Regions from separate parts of the Staphylococcus sp. 11262D007BW genome, predicted to be linked through region 2. Evidence: riboswitches for the same ligand, from Rfam matches in the RefSeq annotation. Region 2 holds a riboswitch; the other holds the start of a gene.
What was found. Region 2 has a riboswitch for FMN ahead of ACEE93_RS04400 (ECF transporter S component). Riboswitches for the same ligand answer to the same signal wherever they lie in the genome.
Positions count from the first base shown of each region.

Region 1: it holds a riboswitch for FMN, as region 2 does, so the genes downstream of both, ribD (bifunctional diaminohydroxyphosphoribosylaminopyrimidine deaminase/5-amino-6-(5-phosphoribosylamino)uracil reductase RibD) here and ACEE93_RS04400 (ECF transporter S component) in region 2, are expected to answer to the same signal.

Region 1 is NZ_JBPWPJ010000001.1:1,190,926-1,199,055, reverse strand. Features, by position in the region: gene ACEE93_RS05785 (N-acetylglucosaminidase) at 1-520, shown strand, start outside; gene ACEE93_RS05780 (FAD/NAD(P)-binding protein) at 887-2,425, shown strand; FMN riboswitch at 2,526-2,675, shown strand; gene ribD (bifunctional diaminohydroxyphosphoribosylaminopyrimidine deaminase/5-amino-6-(5-phosphoribosylamino)uracil reductase RibD) at 2,952-3,998, shown strand; gene ACEE93_RS05770 (riboflavin synthase) at 4,005-4,634, shown strand; gene ribB (3,4-dihydroxy-2-butanone-4-phosphate synthase) at 4,648-5,829, shown strand; gene ribH (6,7-dimethyl-8-ribityllumazine synthase) at 5,846-6,304, shown strand; gene ACEE93_RS05755 (proline dehydrogenase family protein) at 6,399-7,382, opposite strand; gene ACEE93_RS05750 (hypothetical protein) at 7,898-8,130, shown strand, end outside.
Region 2 is NZ_JBPWPJ010000001.1:907,929-916,058, forward strand. Features, by position in the region: gene ACEE93_RS04380 (LysM peptidoglycan-binding domain-containing protein) at 1-541, opposite strand, end outside; gene ACEE93_RS04385 (RecQ family ATP-dependent DNA helicase) at 679-2,055, opposite strand; gene ACEE93_RS04390 (helix-turn-helix domain-containing protein) at 2,049-2,993, opposite strand; gene ACEE93_RS04395 (ferredoxin) at 3,097-3,345, shown strand; gene ACEE93_RS04400 (ECF transporter S component) at 3,429-3,974, opposite strand; FMN riboswitch at 4,044-4,160, opposite strand; gene ACEE93_RS04405 (ATP-binding protein) at 4,269-6,023, opposite strand; gene ACEE93_RS04410 (response regulator) at 6,007-6,732, opposite strand; gene ACEE93_RS04415 (pseudouridine synthase) at 6,844-7,584, opposite strand; gene scpB (SMC-Scp complex subunit ScpB) at 7,589-8,122, opposite strand; gene ACEE93_RS04425 (segregation and condensation protein A) at 8,103-8,130, opposite strand, start outside.

The DNA of each region.
Region 1 (8,130 bases), 280 kb from region 2:
CCGCATTAAACGTATGTTATATGATCACCCAACATTATTAGAACATACAGATGAATTTTTAAATGCAGCTAAAGACAAACAAGTTAATGAAGTGTATTTAATTTCACATGCGCTATTAGAAACTGGTTCAGTTGTCTCTGAATTATCAAACGGTGTAGAAATCGACGGTAAGAAATATTACAACTTCTACGGTGTTGGTGCGCTTGATAGAGACCCAATTCAAACCGGTGCAGAATACGCTAAGAAAAAAGGTTGGGACACACCTGAAAAGGCCATCAGAGGCGGTGCTGAATTTATTCATGAACAATACTTATCCAACCCCGACCAAAATACATTATATAGTATGAGATGGAATCCTAAAGATCCGGGAGAACATCAATATGCAACCGACATTAAATGGGCGAGCAGTAATGCCTCATTGATTGCAGATTTCTACAAAGATATGAAAACTGAAGGTAAATATTTTAACTGGTATGTCTATAAAGATGATAATAAACATAGTGATGGTAACAACTATTAATATCATTAGTATTACAACATCCTCTTCAAAAAGCATGAAGAGGGTGTTTTTTAATTGGTTCATATGGGGAGAATAATGCATAAACTTTCAGTTGAAGCAGGCTATTTTGCTTTATTTTTTCGACCTAAAGTAAAAAAGAGTACCACTGTAGCTATAAGTACTTTAATTATAAATTTAAACAAACGTAACACCTCATGAATGGTTTTAAATTACATACATTATAGCAAATTGCACACGTTTTTGTTAATACTTTTAAAATCGTAGACGTTTGATTGTATTTATGAGTTTTAACATATAAACATATTTAAAGTATGAGAAGTTAGGGTATAGACTAAGATGAAATAATCGATAATAAGGATGATGAGCATGAAAGTAGCAATTATAGGTGCTGGTACGGCTGGAGTAAGTGTACTAAGACAATTAGTCAAAAGAAAAAAGTTTAAAAAGTTAGAAGTAGATATATATGATCAACCGGAAAATATGGGACAAGGTGAACCATTTCAAAATGATAGTGAAGATTTACTCATTAATGTGCCTGTCGATATGTTGTCACTTAACCAGGATAACATTTTAGAATTTAGAGAGTGGTATAATCAGCAAAATACCTTTAATTATGGCGATGACGCAGAGTTTTTACCGCGTTACGTATTTGGTCATTACATGAAAGATTATTTAGAACATTATTGTAAAGAATATAAAAATATTACACCGATCTATAAAAAAGTGACACACATGTATGTTCAAGAACAAAAAAATGAGATCATTCCTAAACAAATCGTTGTTTGTACAGATGATGATGTCGATAGTTGTCGTGTATATGATTATGTGTTCTTTACGATAGGCACAATGTCTTATAACGATCCTTATCAATTAAAAGGTAAGCCGAATTATATGCACTCCCCATATCCTGCTAACCACACTCTTGATTCAATTGACGATGATCAGGAAATTGCGGTTATCGGAACAGGTTTAGCAAGTTTGGATGTAGTTCGCTTTGCATTATCTAATCATCATAAAAAACCAATTATATTAGCAAGTCGTAGTGGAAAAATGCCAAGTGTTAGAGGAACAATGCAACAAGTTAAGCTTAAACATTTAACGATGAAAACTTTTGATAAAATTAAAGCTCAAAATATGGGGGTAGTTCCTTTAGATGATGTCATTAACTTGTTCAAAAAAGAATGTGAACGTCTAGAGATTCCTTTAGAAAAGTTATTAAAACGACGTAAATACGACACAGTAAAGGATTTAAAATATGATTTAAATCATCCAGAAGAGGTTGGTGCGCTTCAAAGTGTATTAGAAGCGGTTAAAGAAAATATGGATTGGATTTGGAATAGCTTAAGTCGTGAGGACCAATTACAATTTATTCATAAATATTATCGTTACCTTCGTGAAAATACGAATCCAATGCCTCAAGATACTGCAAGAATTATCATTAATGCGATTCAAAACGAAGAAATTCTGATTTATTCAGGGTTAGAGAATGTAAAACGTTATTATGGTAAGTACCGTTTAGAGTTTAAAAATGAAGATGAACCTTTAAAAGTTGATGCCGTTATTAATGCGACGGGACCGAAGAAAAATATTGAGGACTTGGATGAAGAAGATGGATTAGTCCTTGATATTGCGAATCGTCAAATTGTGCAATCGCATCCAATGGGAGGTATTCAAATTGTACCTTCAACGAATGAAGTCGTTAGTCCGCTCTATGGAACGATCAACAATTTACGTGCCATTGGACAAGTTACAAATGGCGTCAATTTTGAACGAAATGGCGTTACAATGATTGTGCAACAAGCAGTCAAATCTGTAGATAATTTGTATGAAACGTATAAGGCTCAAAAGGCGCTTGAGAAAGATAAAAAAGGAAAAAAGAAGAAGAAAAAGAAAAATAAAAAGTAAGTCAGTTTGATGATTTGTCAAAAATCAAGAATTAATATAAGATATATACATGGATTTATTCCAATTATGATATCGTATCTTTAACTCAATACAATTTCATATATTCTTTCGGGGCAGGGTGCAATTCCCAACCGGCAGTAATGTTAAGCCTGCGACGAAATAATTTCGATTGTAATAATGCATCGTATTATTTCCTGATCTAGTGAAAATCTAGAGCCGACAGTGAAAGTCTGGATGGGAGGAAGAATATCGTTAACACATTACTTTGAATACTTTTAAGTATTTAAGTGTGTTTAAAAAGCGACTATCATAAGATGTGATCTTCGCGATTTAAGCATGTACTTAATTGATCAGTCAAAGTAAGTTAATGTTTAATAATACAATAAATGTTAGTCCACTGTTTTAAAGAGAGGGCTCATCTATGTGAGCGTTAGGTTTTAATCGAAGCGGTGACTAGCTTTATTTAAGTATATATTCCTACCACTCGAAGTCGACATACGAGTGGTTTTTTTATTTGAGGTGAAAGATATTGGATTATTTAAATTATGCGATTCAATTAGCTAACATGCTTGAAGGTCAAACAGGTACCAATCCTTCAGTTGGCGCTGTCGTTGTGAAAGATGGGCGAATTATTGGGATTGGTGCGCATCTACAACAAGGTGATAAACATGCTGAGGTTCAAGCAATTGATATGGCTGGTGCCGACAATGTTAAAGGCGCAACGATTTATGTCTCACTTGAACCATGTTCGCATTATGGACAAACACCGCCATGTGCACAACGTATTATCGATGTAGGCATTAAACATGTTGTTTATGCAGCAAAAGATGTAACATTACCTTCTCAAGGTGATGAAATGATGCAACAAGCAGGTGTTCAAGTCACTTATAGACGTCATCCTGAAGTTGAACAGCAATATCAAGCATTTTTCGATAGTAAAAATAATAAATTGCCAATTGTTACTGTTAAGGTCAGTGCCAGTCTTGATGGCAAACAAGCAACGGATCAAGCAGAAAGTCAGTGGATTACGTCAAAAAGCGTCAAAGCAGATGTATTTAAATTACGACATGAACATGACGCAATTATTACTGGTAATGGTACTTTAAAAAAGGATAATCCTAGTTTAACAGTACGCACTGAAGAAGGACGCGATCCGGTACGGATTATTTTATCGCGTTCCGGTAATATTGATTGGCAACTGGATTTATTTCATGATTTAAAAACAGATGTCTATATTTATACTGAAAACAAAGATCTCACTACTTCATTAAAAAATGTACACATTATATATATGGCGTCATGTGATATTAAGTCAATTTTAATCGATTTATATGAAAAAGGATTCGGTCGTGTACTTGTCGAAGCAGGTCCGAATGTAACATCACAATTTTTACAAACCCAATTTATAACAAACTTCATCCTTTATTTAGCCCCGAAAATAATAGGAGGTCAAGGTCTATTTCAATATTATCAAACACAATCAGTAGACCCACTTGACCAAATTCCGCAATTTGAGATTGTACATTCTGAAATGATAGATACAGATATAAAACTTCATTTGAAAAGGAAGTGACATCAAGTGTTTACAGGTATCGTCGAAGAAATAGGTACAATTCAATCTATTCGTAAACAAAATCCCACAACACAATTAACCATCTCAGCTTCTACTATCTTAGAAGATATGAAAATAGGAGATTCTATTAGTGTCAATGGCACATGTCTGACAGTGACTGAATTTGATACGTCCTCGTTTAAAGTGGATGTCATTCTTGGAACTGAAAATAAAACCTATCTTGGACAATTACAAGTTGGCGATACAGTCAATTTAGAGCGTGCATTACTCGCTACTGGGCGTTTAGGCGGTCATTTTGTTCAAGGACATGTAGATGATACTGGGAAAATTATAAATGTACAACAGTCCAATAATGAATGGATTTATACGATCCAAGCACCTGAATATATTTTAAAGCAAATGATTCCGCAAGGTGCGATTGCTGTAGATGGTATTAGTTTAACAGTATTTGCAATACAATCGAATGCATTTGAGATTCATCTTATTCCTGAGACACGTAAAGCAACCATTTTATCTGATAAGACGCGAGGAGACTTAGTGCATTTAGAAACAGATATGCTATTTAAATATGTGTCTTCTTTAATGGAGAAAGATCATACATTAACAATGAATGATTTGATTAAAGCGGGATTTTAAAGGAGAGGTAATGATGAAGTTTGATACAATTGACAGTGCATTAGAGGCACTTAAAAATGGTGAAATGATTGTAGTCCTAGATGATGAAAATAGAGAAAATGAAGGTGATTTAATCGCCATTACGCAATGGATGAAAGAGGATACAATCAATTTTATGACGCAGTTTGGTAGAGGACTGATATGTACACCTATTACACACACCATAGCTGAGGCAGCGGGATTACCATCTATGGTTCATCATAATACAGATCCTCATGGTACAGCGTTTACAGTAAGCATAGATCACATTAGTAGTACCACTGGTATTAGTGCTTTCGAACGTACGGCGACGGCTCGTGCATTAATTGATGATAATGTTTCACCTCAATCATTTCATCAACCTGGACACCTTTTTCCATTAATCGCGAAAGAAAAAGGTGTATTAGAAAGAAGAGGGCATACGGAAGCAACGATTGATTTAGCGCGCTTAACTGGGGCCAAACCTGCTGGCGTTATTTGTGAGATTATGAATGATGATGGCACAATGGCAAAAGGTGAGCAGTTGCAACAATTTAAAGAGCAACATAACCTTAAAATGATTACGATAGACGACTTAGTGCAATATTTAAAAACGAATACTTGCTTAATTCGTTCAGAAGCTCAAATTAAGTTGCCTACACGATATGGGGAGTTTGATTTATATGGATTTACATCTAAAATTGATCAAACTGAACATATGGCACTTGTTAAAGGAGACATTCATCCGCAAATGAATGTTAGAATTCATTCAGCTTGTGCGACAGGTGATATTTTTCATAGTGAAAGATGTGATTGTGGTGAACAATTAGAGGCTTCAATGAAATATATTCAAGAGCATGGCGGTATGATTCTATATTTACCTCAAGAAGGACGTGGAATAGGGCTAATGAATAAGCTTAAAGCGTACCAATTAATTGAGCAAGGATATAATACAGTCACAGCCAATGAAGCATTAGGCTTTGAACCTGATCTTCGAGAATATGATATTGCAGCGCAAATGTTAAAATATTTCGGTGTCACAGAAATTAATTTGTTAAGTAATAACCCTGAAAAGTTCTCTGGCTTAAAACAATACGGTATTGAAATTCAAAAAAGAATACCAGTGATTACTAAAGCAAATCAAAACAATCAAGATTATTTAGAAGTAAAAAAATTACAAATGGGTCATATGTTATAAAATAGGAGGATTATCAATGAAATTTGAAGGACAATTAGTAGGTAAAGGATTAAAAATAGGAATCGTAGTGAGTCGTTTTAATGATTTTATTACAAGTCGATTAGTAGATGGGGCAATGGATACATTGAAACGTCATCAAGTTGAGGAAGAAGCAATTGATATTGCTTACGTACCAGGTGCATTTGAATTACCAATAGTCGCTAAAAAAATGGCAGCAACTCAAAAATATGATGCGGTGATTACGTTAGGTTGCGTTATTAGAGGCGCGACTTCTCATTATGATTATGTATGTAATGAAGCTTCTAAAGGTATTGCCAAAGCAAGTGATGATACAGGAGTACCGGTTATTTTCGGTTTACTTACAACTGAAAATATTGAACAAGCTGTGGAACGCGCAGGTACGAAAGCAGGTAACAAAGGTGCAGAAGTTGCAGTAGGTGCGATTGAAATGGCAAATCTTCTTAAGCAATTTTAAAGCTAGAATATAAAGCATTTTATTAACGCTAAAATAACTAAAGAACGGCTAGCCACTATGTTTCACCCATAATGGTTAGCCGTTATTATTGTAATTATTTGCGACGTAATAATTTATATAATAAATAAAACGCTATTCCAACGCCTCCGATTGTAGCGATAGATTTTGGTTTAATAAATTCTTTAAAAGCAAGAATTAAGTTTTGAGGTCGTTCAGCTAAACGACGCATAAAATAACCAAACCAATCATCGCCATAAGGGACATAAATTGTAAAATGATACCCTTCGTTTGCGATAGATTCTGCTAGTTCGCTACGGAAACCGTATAACATTTGAAATTCTACTAAATCTTTATCAATGTTATGTTCTTCAATGAATTGTTTCGCATGGTCTATAATACGATCATCATGTGTTGCGATAGATGTCATATTTTGAGCATTCAGTAAACGTTTTTCAATTAAATGAATATAATTTTGATCAATTTCCTCTTTTGTTTGATAAGCAATGTGAGGAGATTCTTTATAAGCGCCTTTTACTAAACGTAATCGTAATTCCGGATATTTATCAATCAGTACTTCACCTTTAAATAAATAGGCTTGGATAACTGTACCAACATTTGAAAATTCAGACTTTAAACGGTCTAAAGTTTGAGTAATATCAAATAAACTATCATATTTTTCTGTATCGATATTAATGTGCATATTATTGTATTGTTTTGCTGTTGAAACAATCTCATAAATATTGTCATAAGCGAGTGATTTATCAAACTCACAACCGAGTTGACTAAGTTTAACAGACATGTGTGCATCTAAATCATGTTCGTAGATTGCTTTCATTACTTCAAGAATCGCATCCTTTGCTGCAATAGCATCGCTTTTGTTATTGACAAATTCCCCTAAATTATCAACAGTTACCGCAATATTCTTATTATTTAGATTTTTAATGGTATTAACAACCTGTTCTAGCGTATTTCCCGCAACTACGCGATTGGCACCTAGAGAAGGTCCCAGCTTTTTAGCAGTACTGTTTAGAATTTCATTATTTGATAAGCCAATAAAAAAATTTTTAACTATGCTCATGAAAATTCCTCCCATAAATAAACATTTTGTTTAGTATATGATGATAGTTTATCATGAACATATTGTTTTAGAAAACGTTTACAACAAAAACGTGTAAAACTATACTAAATCATTGCTTCACATCGTTACTGTATTTTTGTTAGAATGGGTTATTTTTACTACTTTAGAGAGATTATTTGAAGATAATGTAGTTGAATGGGAATCAAATTCAATAGGTTCTTGCATAAAAGCAAATATAACAGGTGATAGGGTGAAAATCAGAAGCCAAAGTACGCATTTTAGTATAAATTTCATTATAAACTCCTTTACCTCAATGTTATATTGTGACCTTACTGATAAATTAACATACCACATTGAATGCAATATAAAGGACATATTAAAGCTTTGTTAATTTACCGTAATTATTATTTTTTAAGGTTATGTAAATGTTAAAGGCAAAACTTAACGATAACTTTAAAAATGAGCGGCCACTTTCGTGATAAAATAGAATTAATTAAGGTTAAGGGAGTTATTATATGTTTAGAGATATGGCTTTTTACATGTTTGGGACTGAATTAGATACATTTATTCAATATTTTGTATTCGAGCTGATACTTTTAGTAATTATTGGTGCCGTTGTAGGTGTGATTACTAAGAAAATGTGGCTTGTTGTTACTGTAATTATTGGTCTTAATATTATTGATATTGGTATTTTAGCGAATTTTAATGCGAGTCAAGGTAATGGAACTTTAATCGGTCAATTCTTTCT
Region 2 (8,130 bases):
CGTTTTGAGTGGTATCTTGCTCAGTATCCTTTTCCGAAGCTTTGGCTTTGTTAGAAGCTGATTTTGCGCCAACAGCACCGGCAGCCCCAGCAGCACCTGCTGCAGCTGCAGCTTTTCCTTTATGATGTTCATTCTTTTCTTTCTCTGAATCATCAGTTGAATTTTGCTTTTCATGCTTATCTTTACCGGCAAGTGCAGACGCTCCAGCTAATGCCCCGCCTTTTTGTTTTGAGGAAGATTTTGATGTTTCTTTTGTTTCAGATTGTTGTAAGTCTTTGTGTTTAGGTTGATCTGACGTGACCTCTTTCGCTTTCTTTTCTTCCACTTCACTTGTCTCATCAGATGCTAATTTAGGATCTTTAGATTTTTGAAGGTGATCTCTTTTACGATGTCTACGAGAAGCATTACGTGGTGGAAACTGTTCCTGATTCTTATCAAACGATGCGTTGTCGTTATCTTCTATATCTGGTTGTTTTTCATTTTTAGGTTTGATTTCCTGTCTACTTTTCTCAAATTCATCTTTAAAATTATCGTTGGACAAAGTTTAATCCCCTTTCTATATAGTTATTTGTTTTCTTTTGAATAAATAAACGCTAAGTTGAATAAAAACATTGTAGACGAATAATTATATTGTTATTATAGCTTGTTTAAAATAGGAGTGTAAAGCAAACTGTGAAACTATCCGAATAAACTATCTAACTTTTCATGATAATTCATTTGACGACGTACTTTCTTTTCATTTTTTTGCTTAATAAACCTTATTGTTTCACAAACATCACAACATTGGGTTTCTGTTGTGTTAGACATATGAAAATAACGTAATAACGTCGTACGTCTACATGAAGAAGCATTCGCATATAACACCATTTGTTCAAATGCGTTTTGTTTTAATGTGTATTGTTCATCAAAAATTCGTTTTAATGTTGGCTCGTTAAAGACTTGTGAGAGTTGATCTAATATTTTTGTTTTTTCTTCATTCAATAATTGGTTTTGAAAGTAAGCATCGATATCACGCGTATCAATTAAATTTTCAATCGCTAACGTTTCCATAAGATGCAAATCTTCATTTTGGTATAAAGCAATAGATTGACTTGGTAACCCGTCACGCCCTGCTCTTCCAATTTCTTGGATAAAATTAGAAGGACTTGGCGGTAAATGAAAATGGATAACTGTACGTATATCTGGTTTGTTAACACCCATGCCGAATGCACTTGTGGCCACAATAATAGGAATATCATTGTTTAAAAATTGTTGTTGAACTGTGTGGCGTTCTTGGTAAGTTAAATCAGCGTGATAAATACCAGTTAAAAATCCACTATGATAAATGGTTTCTGCTAAATCGTAACAAATCTTTTTGGAAGAAACGTAAATAATGGTTGGTCCTGAATTTGGGATAATACTTAATAATTGTGCGATTTTTTCATCAAAATCAAGACAGTGTTTAACTGATAAAGAAATATTCGGCCGATCCATAGGTAAAGTGATCGTTGTAAAATTACGCTTAACGACCATTTCAATATCATTTTGTAAATGTGATACAGCAGTAGCAGTTAGTGCTAACAATGGAACGTCTTTAAAGTGTTTTGTTAAAGCTCCGATTTGAATATAGTGTGGTCTAAAATCAAAGCCCCATTCAGATAAACAATGTGCCTCATCTAATACAATTAAACCAAATGGAATATGTGCAATTTTTTTGAAATGTCTAGGTTGTAAGATAAACTCTGGACTAACAAATATAAAACGTGCTGACTTAAGTTGTGTATATGCGGTATGTCGCTCTTCTTCAGTCATACCTGAATGTATAGCAACAACACGAGGTTCTCCATTCATTTTCATTTGCATCACTTGATCATCCATTAAAGAAATAAGTGGTGAGATCACAAGCGTTGGCTGTTGATTGATATAAGTGGGTAGTTGATAACATAAACTTTTACCGCTACCTGTCGGCAATACGCCTAATGTATTCTTCCCGTTGAGTACAGATTGTATCACAGCTTCTTGTCCAGGCTTAAAATGATCAAAGCCGAAAAAGTGTTGAAGTGCTTCATTCAACATTTTAAGTCCCCCTTTGCAATGCCAATGATATGTAATTTTAATTCAAAATAGCTCATATCTTCAAAGATTGATTTATAATGTTTAAGTTTTAAATAAGGGTGACTATCGTAATATTGAATAAAACGTTGATTAATTTGAGTGACAAAAGCATGATAATCGTTTATATACCCTTTTATAAATAAATCTAATACATGATCTTCAATAGTATTGAAAGTGACATGTGAATGATGTGCAATGTTTTGTAAAGACCAACCTTGTTGATACCATTTAAGCGTATTAGCAACCTTAATAGAAATGTGCGGCAACGCTTTACATTTAGTGAGATATGAAAAGGAACTAGTTTGTTTTAATAGTTTATAAAGTTCCACTAAATCATTATAGAATTGTACGGCTACTTGATTTTCATCCCATCTATTAAGGCTACATATTTGTTTATCTGTATACATAGCTTCCTGATAACCACATAAATAGTAATGTAAGATGCTATTAGGATTACGCTTATTCAAGCTTTCAAATAATTGAAAGACTTCTTGTTCAACGACTGCAAAATCATCATGGTACTGGATATCGTGATAGATTTGTTTGACTTTTGTATGAATTTGAATATTAGAAGTGATGGGTAAAAACTTTAACTGATGATGCTTACGGTGCGATAGTGTTTGGATGAGTAATTGCAATGTAGTAAATGTATCTGATAGTTCATAAAACGTCACATGAGTCGTCGTATTAATTGAAGTCAATTGTGTCTCGTTAGATGCTAGGCTTTGAAATTGAGCGTATGACAAACTTGGCATATATCCAAATAAAGTCAGTAAATTGAGTGTTGTGGCATCGAAAAAAGTTTGATGACTTTTTTTACCTATGATAATATTATATATGCTTTTTACAGTTTTGTATGGATGTGCTTTATGATAAGCATATTGGATTAAATCATTCATAGTTAATCTCCGTTCTATGGACTAAAATATTGAAAAATAAAGTATATCTCACTACAATGAAATTATAATGTGATTGAGTTGCTTTGAAAAGGGAGGCGAAAAAATGGCTAAATATACAATTGTAGATATGGATACTTGTATTGCATGTGGTGCATGTGGCGCCGCTGCACCTGATATATATGACTACGATGATGAAGGGATTGCGTATGTAATCCTTGATGACAACCAAGGTACAACACCAGTTCCAGAAGAATTATATGAAGACTTGGAAGATGCATTTGAAGGTTGTCCAACAGATTCTATTAAAGTAGAAGAAGAATCATTTGATGGTGACGCATTAAAATTCGAATAAACATTGTATTAGATGTTATATAAACAGCGCTGAAGTAATTCATGATTACTTCAGCGCTGTTTATCTTTATACTAATAAAAGCACTATCTACGCAAAATATGACCTAATCGACCATATAAAAGTATAAATATGATAGAAACAATAACGCCTTTAATAATATTAAATGGAATAATACCAGCTGTAATGATGATTTTTAAGTTATTTTTAATATCACTAAGGTTCATGATAATACCGTAAAGTGGTAATAGCACAAAGTAGTTTAGGATACTTAATACGATCGTCATCATAATAACACCTAATACTAACCCGACTATAAGAGAGCGTGTTGTTTGTCTTTTATAGTAAATCCAATAACTAGTGAGTAATAAACTAATACCTGCTAAGAAATTGGCGATGGGTCCTATTGGATCACTAATATTAAATAAAAAGTTTAAAATATTTTTGATTAGCTCTACTAATATGCCAGCTAATGGTCCAAATGTAAAAGTCGCAAGTAATGCAGGTACATCACTAAAATCCACTGTCAAATATGGTGGTAGAAATGGCAATGGAAATTTAATAAACATTAAAATAAAAGCGATGGCACTTAACATTCCTACGATGATAAGTCGTTTATTTTGTTTTTTCATATGCAACCTCCTTTAATTCATCTTATTCGAATAGGAGGCGTGATGATGATTAAAACAACACAAATAAACCTCCATCTTCTCCCTTCCAGACTATACTGTCGGCTCTAGAATTTCACTAGATCAACCATACATGGCTCGCAGGCTTTCACTGCCGGTTGGGATTTACACCCGACCCCGAAGATGAATTTTATTTCAAATTTGTAGCTATATCATACAAGACAATGCCTATTTAAACAATCATTTTGCAAGACTTACTTACAAATCTAAATCATTTTCGACATGATATCGTTTGAATTAACGTGTTAATAGATAGTCTTTTTTAGGTAATTTAATAATGAACGTTGTGCCAACACCAAGTTGGCTTTCCACATGAATAGTACCACAGTGTGCTTCAACGATCATTCGAGAAATAAATAAACCTAATCCTGTGCCTTGTTTACCTCTTTTACGGGCTGCATCCACTTTGTAAAAGCGTTCAAAAACAGATGGTAAATGTTCCTCAGCGATACCAACACCAGTGTCTGAAATGTTGAGTATGTGATAGTTTTCATCTTCAGTTGCTGTAATTGAAATTTCATCCCCATGTTGCGTATATCTTGTCGCATTATCCACAAGATTAGTTAAAACTTGTTCTATTCTATCGAAATCATAATACCAATCATCTTCCATTACCCCATCAAGTTGGAAATTGAGATGAAGTTGATATTCTTGAGCTTGTTGTCGATATTTTATTGCCATTTTTTCAACTAAGTAACGCATCGGTTGAAGTTGTTGAGAAACATTAATACCTTCAGCGTCCATTTTAGCAACATTAAGCAATTCATTGACTAAACGATTTAAACGTTTTGATTCATCGAGCACAATCATTAATGATTCGTTGATTTCTTTAGGTTCAGTTACAATACCGTCTACAATTGATTCGGTATATCCTTGTAATAATGCAATTGGTGTGCGTAGTTCATGAGATACATTAGCGATAAAGTCTTTTTTAATTTGGTCCATTTGATGTTCATTTGTCATATCTCTAATTACAACAACTAATCCACTATTACCATTCAATTCAATTTTATCGATATATGTGGTAATCACGACTAAATAGCGTTTATTCACTTCATATTCTTGATATTCTGTGCTTTGATCAGCAAACGTACGCGTCACTTGTTTTTCAAAGTTTTGTTTATCCTCTTCGGACATCTGAGTAATCATTTTATGCGCAAGTTTGTTGGATAATATGATTTCTCGACGATGATTAATACCAAGGACACCTTCTACCATTGAGTTGATTAACGTATCACGAATATTCTTAGATGTTGTAATCTCATTAATATGATTTTGTATACTCCAACTCATTTTATTAAATGTCATTGCTAATTCGCCAATTTCATCTTTAGTATGAATAGGCAAACGCTCAACTTGATTACCACGTGCTACTTCGCGAGCTTGACTTTTTAACTCTCGAAGTGGTTTCGTAATTCGAGTTGATAAGAAAAAAGCGAAAACTGTTGTGACTGCTAAAGCTACGACAGCTGTAATTAAAATAATAATAGTAATAATATTATTTGTTTCATCAATACTTTTTAAATCCTGATAAATAAAGACAGCTGAAGGTTGTCCGTTATAATCTTTTGCTGGATAACCTAACAATACATATTTATATTGTTTATTGTTTAATTTAATTGAAACATGTTCTAGTTTAGGTTGTTTATTATTAAACACACGTTCAAAATCTTTGTTGTTTTCAATTTGTTGAAGCATTTTTTGTTTTAAAGGTGATTGATTGGTATTACTTTCGTTGTCAGGTAAAATAATAAAATTAATATTACTTTCCATTAGTATTTCACTATTTTCAATAGCCGTTTTACGATCATCACTTTGTTCTATAACTTCAGTTATGTTTTCAGCATTTTCGTAGAGAGATTGTTCAGCAAAATGGGTATAGTACTGTTGAATAAAGGTGATAAGCGCAGCACTTAATAAAATTAAAACTGTCGTTACTATTAAGATAATAGTTAACCACAGTTTTATAACAACGCTATTCAGTCGCTTCATTTTCAGTTAAAACTTCAAATTTATATCCTACACCCCATACAGTTTGAATCATTTTTGCTGCTTCACCTGATACACGATTCAGTTTCTCGCGTAAACGTTTAACATGTGTATCCACGGTTCTTAAATCTCCATAAAATTCATAATGCCAAACTTCTTTGAGTAATTGCTCTCTATCAAATACCTTATTTGGCGTTTTGGCTAAAAAGATTAATAACTCATATTCTTTTGGTGTTAAATTAACAACTTGTTGATCAGCTAAAACTTTATGTGCATCATTATCAATTGTTAAATGAGGAAACTCTAACATATCACGTGTATGAGGTTCATTTTGCTCTGAGGTTGTAGTTTGAGTTCGTCTCAATAAAGCTTTAACTCTTAAAACGACTTCCCTAGGAGAAAAAGGTTTGACAATATAATCATCTGCGCCAGATTCAAATCCTTCTACACGATTATTTTCTTCACCTTTTGCTGTAAGCATGATAATCGGTGTTTCTTTAGTAGCGCGAATGCGTATTGCGACGTCAATGCCATCAATTTCAGGTAACATTAAATCTAATAGTATGCATGAAAAATCATGCTTAAGAGAATAGTCTAATGCTTCTTTACCATCACTTGCTTCGATGATTTCAAAACCTTCTCTTTCTAAATATAATTTTAATAATTTCCTAATTCGTTGTTCATCATCTACGACTAAAATTTTATTAGCCATCATGACATCCCTCCTACACCTGGTGTCATATCCATAATTAATTTTTATTATAACATATAGCGGATTCTACTAGATAATAAAACAATTAATTTTGTGATTTACTGATCATAATTACTGATGACCTTTTTCGGCCAGTTGTCTAAGTGTTTTAACTTCGTGAGGTGATAAAACACGACCTTCTCCTGCACCTAAACCTTTTAATGTTAATGGTCCAAATGAAATACGTGTTAACTTTTCAACTTTAAAGCCAAAGTATTCAAACATACGACGAACTTGTCTATTTCGTCCTTCAGTAATCGTAATTTCAATTAACGACGTATTTTTTTCTTTATTCTGCTTCTTTAATTTAACTTTAGCAGGTTGTGTCGCCCCATCTTCTAATTGAATCCCTTTTTCAAGTTCTTTTAGCTGATCACGCATGATGTACCCTTCTATTTTAACTACATATGTTTTAGGAATTTTATATTTAGGATGCGTCATTAAATTCGTAAATTCCCCATCATTCGTTAATAGCAACAAACCGGAAGTATCATAATCTAAACGACCTACAGGGAAAATACGCGTTTCTAAATCATCAAAGTAGTCTAATACCACACGTCGACCACGATCATCAGAAACACTTGTAATAACTTGAGTTGGTTTATAAAAAAGAATGTAAAGTTTATCTTCAAGTTCAATTGGCACATCGTCAATGCTCACTTGGTCAGATGGTGCGACTTTTGTCCCAAGTTCAGTGACAGTTTTATGATTTACTTTAACTCGGCCATCTTGTATTAATGTTTCAGCCTTTCGTCTAGATGTATAACCACTTTTTGCAATTCTTTTTTGCAGTCTTTCAAGTTCATTTGTCATGATATTACTCCTTTTCTATCAATTCATTAAAAAATGATTCAATCTCTTCTTCATCTTCATCAGTGGTAGGTAATGCTTCTAAACTAGATAATCCAAATACATTTAAAAATAAATCTGTCGTATACAGTTGTTGTGCTCGGGATTCCTTTGTAGCAATCGATTGGATAAGTCCTTTAGCGATTAAAGTTTTGACAGGTCCATCTGAATTAATTCCTCGAATCATCTCAATATCATTACGTGTTATAGGTTGATTATAAGCAATAATTGCAAGTGTTTCCATTGCAGCCTGTGATAATTTTGAGTTGTCTTTGTTTTCGATAAGTGACTCAATATATGGTTCCATTTTACGCTCTGTTGTTAATATGTAAACTTGTCCAAATTTATGAATTTCTAAACCAGGTAATTGAACCGATTGAATCGTTTCTTCTAAAGTATTTTGATCAATTTCAAGTATTTGAAGCAATTGTTGTTCATCTATACCATTTTCGCCTGTGGTATATAACAAGGCGATCAGTGCTTCAGTCGTAATAACTGCCATAGTTAACT